DNA from 3 places in the Streptomyces sp. NPDC050759 genome. Region 3 is predicted to be linked to each of the others. Evidence: riboswitches for the same ligand, from Rfam matches in the RefSeq annotation. Region 3 holds a riboswitch; each other region holds the start of a gene.
What was found. Region 3 has a riboswitch for S-adenosylmethionine ahead of ACIBJB_RS00805 (aminotransferase class V-fold PLP-dependent enzyme). Riboswitches for the same ligand answer to the same signal wherever they lie in the genome.
Positions count from the first base shown of each region.

Region 1: another riboswitch for S-adenosylmethionine. It lies ahead of ACIBJB_RS14485 (amino acid ABC transporter permease); the one in region 3 lies ahead of ACIBJB_RS00805 (aminotransferase class V-fold PLP-dependent enzyme).
Region 2: another riboswitch for S-adenosylmethionine. It lies ahead of ACIBJB_RS41240 (putative leader peptide); the one in region 3 lies ahead of ACIBJB_RS00805 (aminotransferase class V-fold PLP-dependent enzyme).

Region 1 is NZ_JBITGI010000004.1:214,498-216,749, forward strand. It holds gene ACIBJB_RS14480 (amino acid ABC transporter ATP-binding protein) at 1-160, opposite strand, end outside; gene ACIBJB_RS14485 (amino acid ABC transporter permease) at 157-1,140, opposite strand; SAM riboswitch class IV at 1,477-1,586, opposite strand; gene ACIBJB_RS14490 (glutathione S-transferase family protein) at 1,652-2,252, opposite strand, start outside.
Region 2 is NZ_JBITGI010000021.1:151,758-154,009, reverse strand. It holds gene ACIBJB_RS41255 (beta-galactosidase) at 1-21, shown strand, start outside; gene ACIBJB_RS41250 (hypothetical protein) at 334-567, shown strand; gene ACIBJB_RS41245 (hypothetical protein) at 645-893, shown strand; SAM riboswitch class IV at 904-1,013, shown strand; gene ACIBJB_RS41240 (putative leader peptide) at 1,041-1,163, shown strand; gene ACIBJB_RS41235 (DUF1684 domain-containing protein) at 1,372-2,196, shown strand; gene ACIBJB_RS41230 (LLM class flavin-dependent oxidoreductase) at 2,245-2,252, shown strand, end outside.
Region 3 is NZ_JBITGI010000001.1:178,958-181,209, forward strand. It holds gene ACIBJB_RS00805 (aminotransferase class V-fold PLP-dependent enzyme) at 1-1,309, opposite strand, end outside; SAM riboswitch class IV at 1,430-1,546, opposite strand; gene trpD (anthranilate phosphoribosyltransferase) at 1,618-2,252, opposite strand, start outside.

The DNA.
Region 1 (2,252 bases), on a different contig from region 3:
GGTTGATGACCCTGAGGAGCGTGGACTTCCCGGACCCCGACGGGCCGAGGATGACGGTGACCTCGCCGGGGCGCACGGTCAGGTCGACACCGTCCAGGACCCGGTGGGCGCCGTACCACTTGTGCACACCGTGCACCTCGACGGCTGTCGCGGCGGTCATACGGCGGCCTCCCTGCGCATGCGGGCCCGCAGGTCGGTGAGACCGGCGCGCAGTTTCTGGAGCGGGGTCGGCGGCAGGGAGCGGGTGGCGCCCCGGGCGTAGTACCGCTCGACATAGAACTGAACGACGGACACCGCGCTGGTGAGGATCAGGTACCAGACGGTGGCGACCAGGAGCAGCGGCACGATGTCGCCGGGGTAGGTGGAGCCCATGGACTGCACGGTGCCGAACAGGTCGAGCAGCGAGACGTAGAAGACCAGCGAGGTGCTCTTGACGAGGCCGATGAGCTGGTTGACGTAGTTGGGGGTGATCGAGCGCAATGCCTGCGGGAAGACGATCTTCCGGAACTGGTAGCCCTTGGGCAGCCCGAGTGCCGAGGCCGCTTCGTGCTGGCCCTGGTCGACGGAGAGGATGCCGCCACGGACGACCTCCGCGGCGTAGGCGGCCTCATTGAGGCTGAGGCCGATCACCGCGATGACCATGTCGGTGGCGAGCCGAGACTCGTCGAAGGAGAAGAAGGCCGGCCCGAAGGGGACGCCGACGCTCAGCGTCTTGTACAGGGCGCTGAAGTTGTAGAGGAACAGCAGAAGGACGATCAGGGGAATGGAGCGCAGAGCCCACACATAGGTCCAGCTCACCGCCCGCAGCACCGGGCTCTTCGAGAGCCGGGCCAGGGCGAGCAGAATGCCGCCGAGGAGGCCGAGGACCGCGCTGTAGGCGGTGACTTCCAGGGTGATCACAAGCCCGTCGAGGACGGTCGGCCGCAGGAACCAGTAGCCGAACCGGTCCCACTGGTAGAACGGGTTGGTCACCAGGCCGTGGACGAACTGGGCCATCAGGACCAGGACGACGGCGCTGGCGATCCAGCGGCCCGGTCGCCTCAGCGGCAGAACTCGCTGCGCTGCCAAGGGCTTTGACGGGGTGTCGGGCTGGGGCGGTGCCTCGGTGACGGACACTGCGGCACCTGGGAGTTCACTCATGAGGGGGCTCCGGCGGAGTCGGGTGTCCCCTGGGGCACGGCGAACACGCGTACTACTTCGGCAGTACGGGACGCTCGGGCACCGGGGGCTGGGCGGACGACGGCACACCGCGGGCGCGGTGTTCGTCAGGAACGCGGGGGCTGCGGAGGCGGAGGGTCAGCCTCGACAGCGGGCACGGCCCGGTGCGGTACACAGTGCGCTGTTCACGCGGAGCAGATCGACGGCGCGATCGGCGACGAGAGGGTTCGGGTACGGCCGTACGCAGCCCTGCGGGCGGCGCGTGGCCGTCCTGGGAGCTGCGTACATGGCGTCACCGTCACTGTTCCGGCCCTGTGGGCCTCGCGCTTACCGAAACGTCATCCGGTCCGGTCGTCACCTGGGGCACCCCACCGCGGTGCGAGGGTTGCCGGTCAGCAAGCCAGGGCTTGTCGCTGACGCTCATGACCGTTCTGGGCAGTAGTCAAGACAATGGCTCGAACGTATGTCAACGCCGGTCCACCTGATGGAACGGCTAACGGGTGGCGTGGGCCGCCCAGTCGAGGATCTGGACGGCCGCTCCGGCGGCCTCCAGGCCCTGGCAGTGGGCGTGGTGGCGGCGTTCGATGCCGTCGAGGTCGAGGTGCCTGCCGAAGGCCGGGTGGGCGGCGAGCCGGCGGGCGTAGGCCCAAAGGGTGGGATGGTCGGCGATGCGCTGGACGGCGGCGGCGTCCAGATGGTTGCGGTGCACGGTGTCGAGCTGGACCAGGGCGGCCCACAACTCGACGTCGGCGGCGGTGACTTCGTCGCGGATCAGGTAGGCGCGGCCGACCAGCCAGCGGTCGAGGGCGCCGAGGTTGTCCAGCAGCGTGGTCAGCGCGCTCTCACATTCCGCCGGCTCCTGGCCGGCCGACCCCGCCCGCTGCGCCGCCTCCTCGATCCCGTCCGCGCACATCCGCTCCACGGCCTCGATCTCCGACTCCGCCCCGCACGGGTGGAGGGTCGGACCGCCGGTGGCGAAGCGGCGGGCGAGGTCGCGCATGATGTCCGGGGCGTACGTGCTCACGATCCGTCCGGACCAGTCGTCGCTGAGCACCGGCGCGGTGGCCGGGCCGGGATAGCGGTGGGCGCTGGCG
Region 2 (2,252 bases), on a different contig from region 3:
GTGGTCCGCGAGCCCCGCTGATCCACCGGCCGGCGGTGGCCGGACACAGTCGGCACGAGGGCACTGCGCCATCTTGTGCGCCAGACAGCAGGAGTCGCACCTCCCCGATCCGTCTGCTCCCGTGGCGCGCGACGGGCGGCAGCCGCTCATTCGCGTCAGCACCGTATGGGGCGGGCGACTTGCCCTGCACGTAGACAAGTTGCTCTCGTGCCGGTGACCGCAACCGCCTTGCCTTTGACGCGCACGTCAGGGGTTAGCGTCTGCGCGCCTCCAGCCGGACCGGTCCGGCTGCACAGACCGCGCTCACCCTCCAACCCGTCCAGGAGCCCCGACATGGCCGATGTCCTGCCCTCCACGACCCGTGAGATTCTGCTGGCCGACATCCCCGACGGGCTGCCACGGCCCGAGGACTTCGCGGTCACGCAGAAGCCGGTCCCCGTCCCCGGTCCAGGACAAGTCGTCGTCCGGAACCCGGCGGCGCGGCCGTCGCCCTCGCCGCGCCGCGCACCGCGCTCCCTCTGCTGCTCGCCGCCGTTCAGCTCCTGTCCGGTGCCGCCGCCGGGCTGACCGTCTCCCCCAACCAGGCCCTGGTTCTTCAGCATGCCCCGGCCGAGGCCGCGGGAGTCGCCGGTGGCATTCTCCAGATGGCCCAGCGGATCGCCGCGGCCGTCGCCCTGAGCGCCATCTCCGGGAGCTATCTGCACGGCACGTCGGGATCAACCGGCGGCCCCCGTACGGCATTCGCCCACGCGACTCTCCTCTGTGCCGCTCTGCTCACCGCGGCCGCCGTCCTGTCACTGCTGCGCCCCCGCCTCACGGCCCGTCAACCCGTCCTCAGCTACCCGGACCAGGACACCCGGGCCCCGTTGACTGATTACGACGGAGGTAGATAACGTTTCACATGGCATTGAGTGTCAGCATCAAGCCCTGGCTTGCTGACCGGCAACCCTCCGACGCGGTGGGGTGCTCCAGGTGAAAGCCCGGCCGGGTCGCCGACCCGGCAAGCGCGTGGCTCCGTCGCAGGGGCCGGACAAGGAGGAGTGAGCGTGCGGTACAGCAGCGTCTCGAGTTCCTCCATTCCGGCTACGGCGACTCTCCCCCGCTTCTCCCGTCGACGTCACATCGACCTGCAGCGCATCACCAGCTGCCTGTGTCATGGCTGACTGGGTCCCGTCGACCGTCTGAAGACGTTCACCGCTGGTGCGCCTGAAGCCGCTCACCGCTGGTACGTCTGAAGCCGCTCACCGCCGGTTTTGACACCCGCGGCAACTCCTGAGCCTGTTCCCTCTCGGCGCTCTCACACCGTGCCGCTCCTTTCGTGAGCGACACCATCCCCTCATCTCCATGCCCGCATCCGTAGAAGGAGCACGCATGACCGTTCAGGACACCCCCGCAGACCTGTCCGCCTTCGCCCACGACTGGCAGGAGTGGCACACCAGGCAGGAGGCACGCCTGGCCGACCCGCACGGATTCCTCGCGATCACCGGCCTGCACTGGCTCGTCGACGAGCCGCAGCGCTTCCCCGACGCTCCGGGCTCCTGGTCGACCGGCGCCGACGGGGTCGTCGTGGTCCTCGACGACGGCGAGGAACTGGTCGTCGACGGCACCCCCGTGCGCGGCGAGCACCGCTTCGGGGTGCTGCCGGAGCGCGGCGGAGTGAACGTGGCCTGGGGCGACGCGGTGATCGAGGTGGCCAAGCGCGGCGGACACGACATCGTCCGTCCCCGGCACCCGGAGGCACCCCTGCGCGCCGCCTTCACCGGCACCCCCGCCTACGCCCCGCACCCGCGCTGGTCCGTGACCGGCCGGTACACGGCCTTCGACGAGCCGCGGCCCACTACCGTGGGCGCCGCGGTCGAGGGCCTTGAGCACGTGTACGACGCGCCGGGGCGGATCGAATTCGAGCTGGACGGACGGGAGTTGGCCCTGACCGCGTTCTCCGGACACGCTCCGGGCAGTCTGCTGGTGCTGTTCACCGACGCGACCTCCGGGGTCACCACCTACGCGGCCAACCGGGCCCTCGCCCTCGACCCGCCCGCCGCCGACGGCACGGTCGTCCTGGACTTCAACAGGGCGGCGAACCTGCCGTGCGCCTACACCGATCTGGCCACCTGCCCGCTGCCGCCGGCCGAGAACCGGCTGCCCGTGGCGATCGAGGCCGGGGAGAGGATCCCCCGCGAGCGGGGCGGGTCCTGAGCACCTGGCGCCACCGAGACGACCACGACCAAGAGGGGCGGACACCGCATGAGCAC
Region 3 (2,252 bases):
CGTCCTCGACCAGTTCCTTCACGGCCCGCACGAACCGCTCCACGTGCTCGTCCGGTGTGCCCGCGCCGAAGCTCACCCGGATCGCGTTGAGCGACTTCTCGCCGGGCGCGGCCTCGGGGGCGCCGCACTCGCCCTGGGACTGCGGGTCGCTGCCGAGGAGGGTGCGGACGAGGGGGTGGGCGCAGAAGAGGCCGTCGCGGACGCCGATGCCGTACTCGGCGGAGAGGGCGGCGGCGAAGTGGGAGCTGTTCCAGCCCTCGACGACGAAGGAGAGCACGCCGACGCGGGGGGCGTCGTCGCCGAAGAGCGAGAGCACGCGGACCTCGGGGACCTCGGCGAGGCCCGCCCGCACCTTCTCGATCAGGTGCTGCTCGCGGGCGACCAGGGTGTCGAAGCCGGCCTCGGTGAGCGCCCGGCAGGCGGAGGCGATGGAGTAGGCGCCGATGACGTTCGGCGAGCCGGCCTCGTGGCGGGCGGCGCTCTCGTGCCACTCCACGTCCACTCCCCCGTCCTCGCGCCGTGTGACCTTGCGGCTGGCGCCGCCGCCCGCGAGGTAGGGATCCGCGGCCTGCAGCCAGTCGGCGCGGCCGGCCAGGACGCCCGAGCCGAAGGGGGCGTAGAGCTTGTGGCCGGAGAAGGCGACCCAGTCGACGTCGAGGTCACGGACGCTCAGCGGGTGGTGCGGGGCCAGCTGGGCCGCGTCGAGCACGATGCGGGCGCCGTGGGAGTGAGCGGCCGCCGCAAGCTCCCGTACGGGCCACAGCTCACCGGTGACGTTGGAGGCACCGGTGACGCAGACCAGGGCCGGGCCCTGGGGGTCGCGGTCGGCGAGGGCCTTCTCCAGGGTCTCGACGGCCTGCCGCGGGGTGCGCGGCGCGTCGAGGTAGGTGACGCGGGCGTCCTGCCACGGCAGCAGCGAGGCGTGGTGCTCGGTCTCGAAGACGAAGACCTGGCAGTCGGCGGGGAGGGCGGCGGCGAGGAGGTTGAGCGAGTCGGTGGTCGACCGGGTGAAGACCAGCTGGTCGTCGTCGCGGCAGTCGAGGAACTCGGTGACGGTCCTGCGGGCGTTCTCGAAGAGGTCGGTCGACAGCTGCGAGAGGTAGCCGGCGCCGCGGTGCACGCTGCCGTAGTAGGGCGCGTAGGCCGCCACGTCGTCCCAGACCCGCTGGAGGGCGGGGGCGCTGGCCGCGTAGTCGAGGGCCGCGTAGGTGACCTCGCCGCCGGTGACGAGCGGGACGGTGACATCCCGGCCCAGAACGGGCAGCTGGGCACAAATGGTCCGGGCGGGGGCAGCGGTGGAGACAGACATGGGGAACTCCCGTGACAAGAAAGGTGAGATGGGTGTGCGGAGGCGGGGCTCGGCGCCCTATCGCATTCGCTTGCTCACGGAAGACTCCCTCGAATGACCAGGACCCCTGGTTTCGAGAGGGGCCCGCGCTTGCCGTAGACCTCGCTGCCTACGGCCTGGTCTTCACCCGGGGCACCCCGCCACGGACGGAGGGTTGCCGGACAGTCGGCCGGGGCCTCATGACTGTCACTCATGACCTGGTTCAGAAACGTACGTGAGGTGATCGCGGTCCCGCAACCCGTGTCCGGATGACGGGACCGCGATGCCCGCTACGCGTTGCTCGCGGCCACCCAGCGATCCAACGTGCGCCTGGCGGACCCGGAGTCGATCGACTCGGCGGCCCTCGTCATCGCGGCGCCGATCTGCTCGGCCAGCGTCCCCGAACCCGGGTCCAGCGCCACCAGCGCCGCCGCCGAGTTCAGCAGTACGGCGTCCCGGACCGGGCCCTTCTCGCCGTCCAGCAGCCGCCGCGCGACCTCCGCGTTGTACGACGGGTCCGCGCCCCGCAGTGCCTCCACCGGGACCAGCTCGAGGCCGACGTCCCGCGGGTCGAAGCTCTGCTCGGTGACCTTGCCGTCGCGCACGACCCACACCCGGGACGTGGACGTCGTGGTCAGCTCGTCGAAACCGTCGTCGCCGCGGAAGACGAGGGAGGAGTTGCCCCGCTCGGCCAGGACGCCGGCGATGAGCGGCGCCAGGCGGGGGTCGGCGACGCCCACGGCCTGCGCCTTCACCTTGGCCGGGTTGGTCAGCGGACCGAGCGCGTTGAAGGTGGTCCGGATCCCCAACTGCCCTCGTGCGGCGGCCACATGACGCAGCGCCGGGTGGAACTTGATCGCGAAGCAGAAGGTGATCCCGGCCTCCTCGGCCACCTCGGCCACCCGCTTCGGCGTCAGCTCCAGAT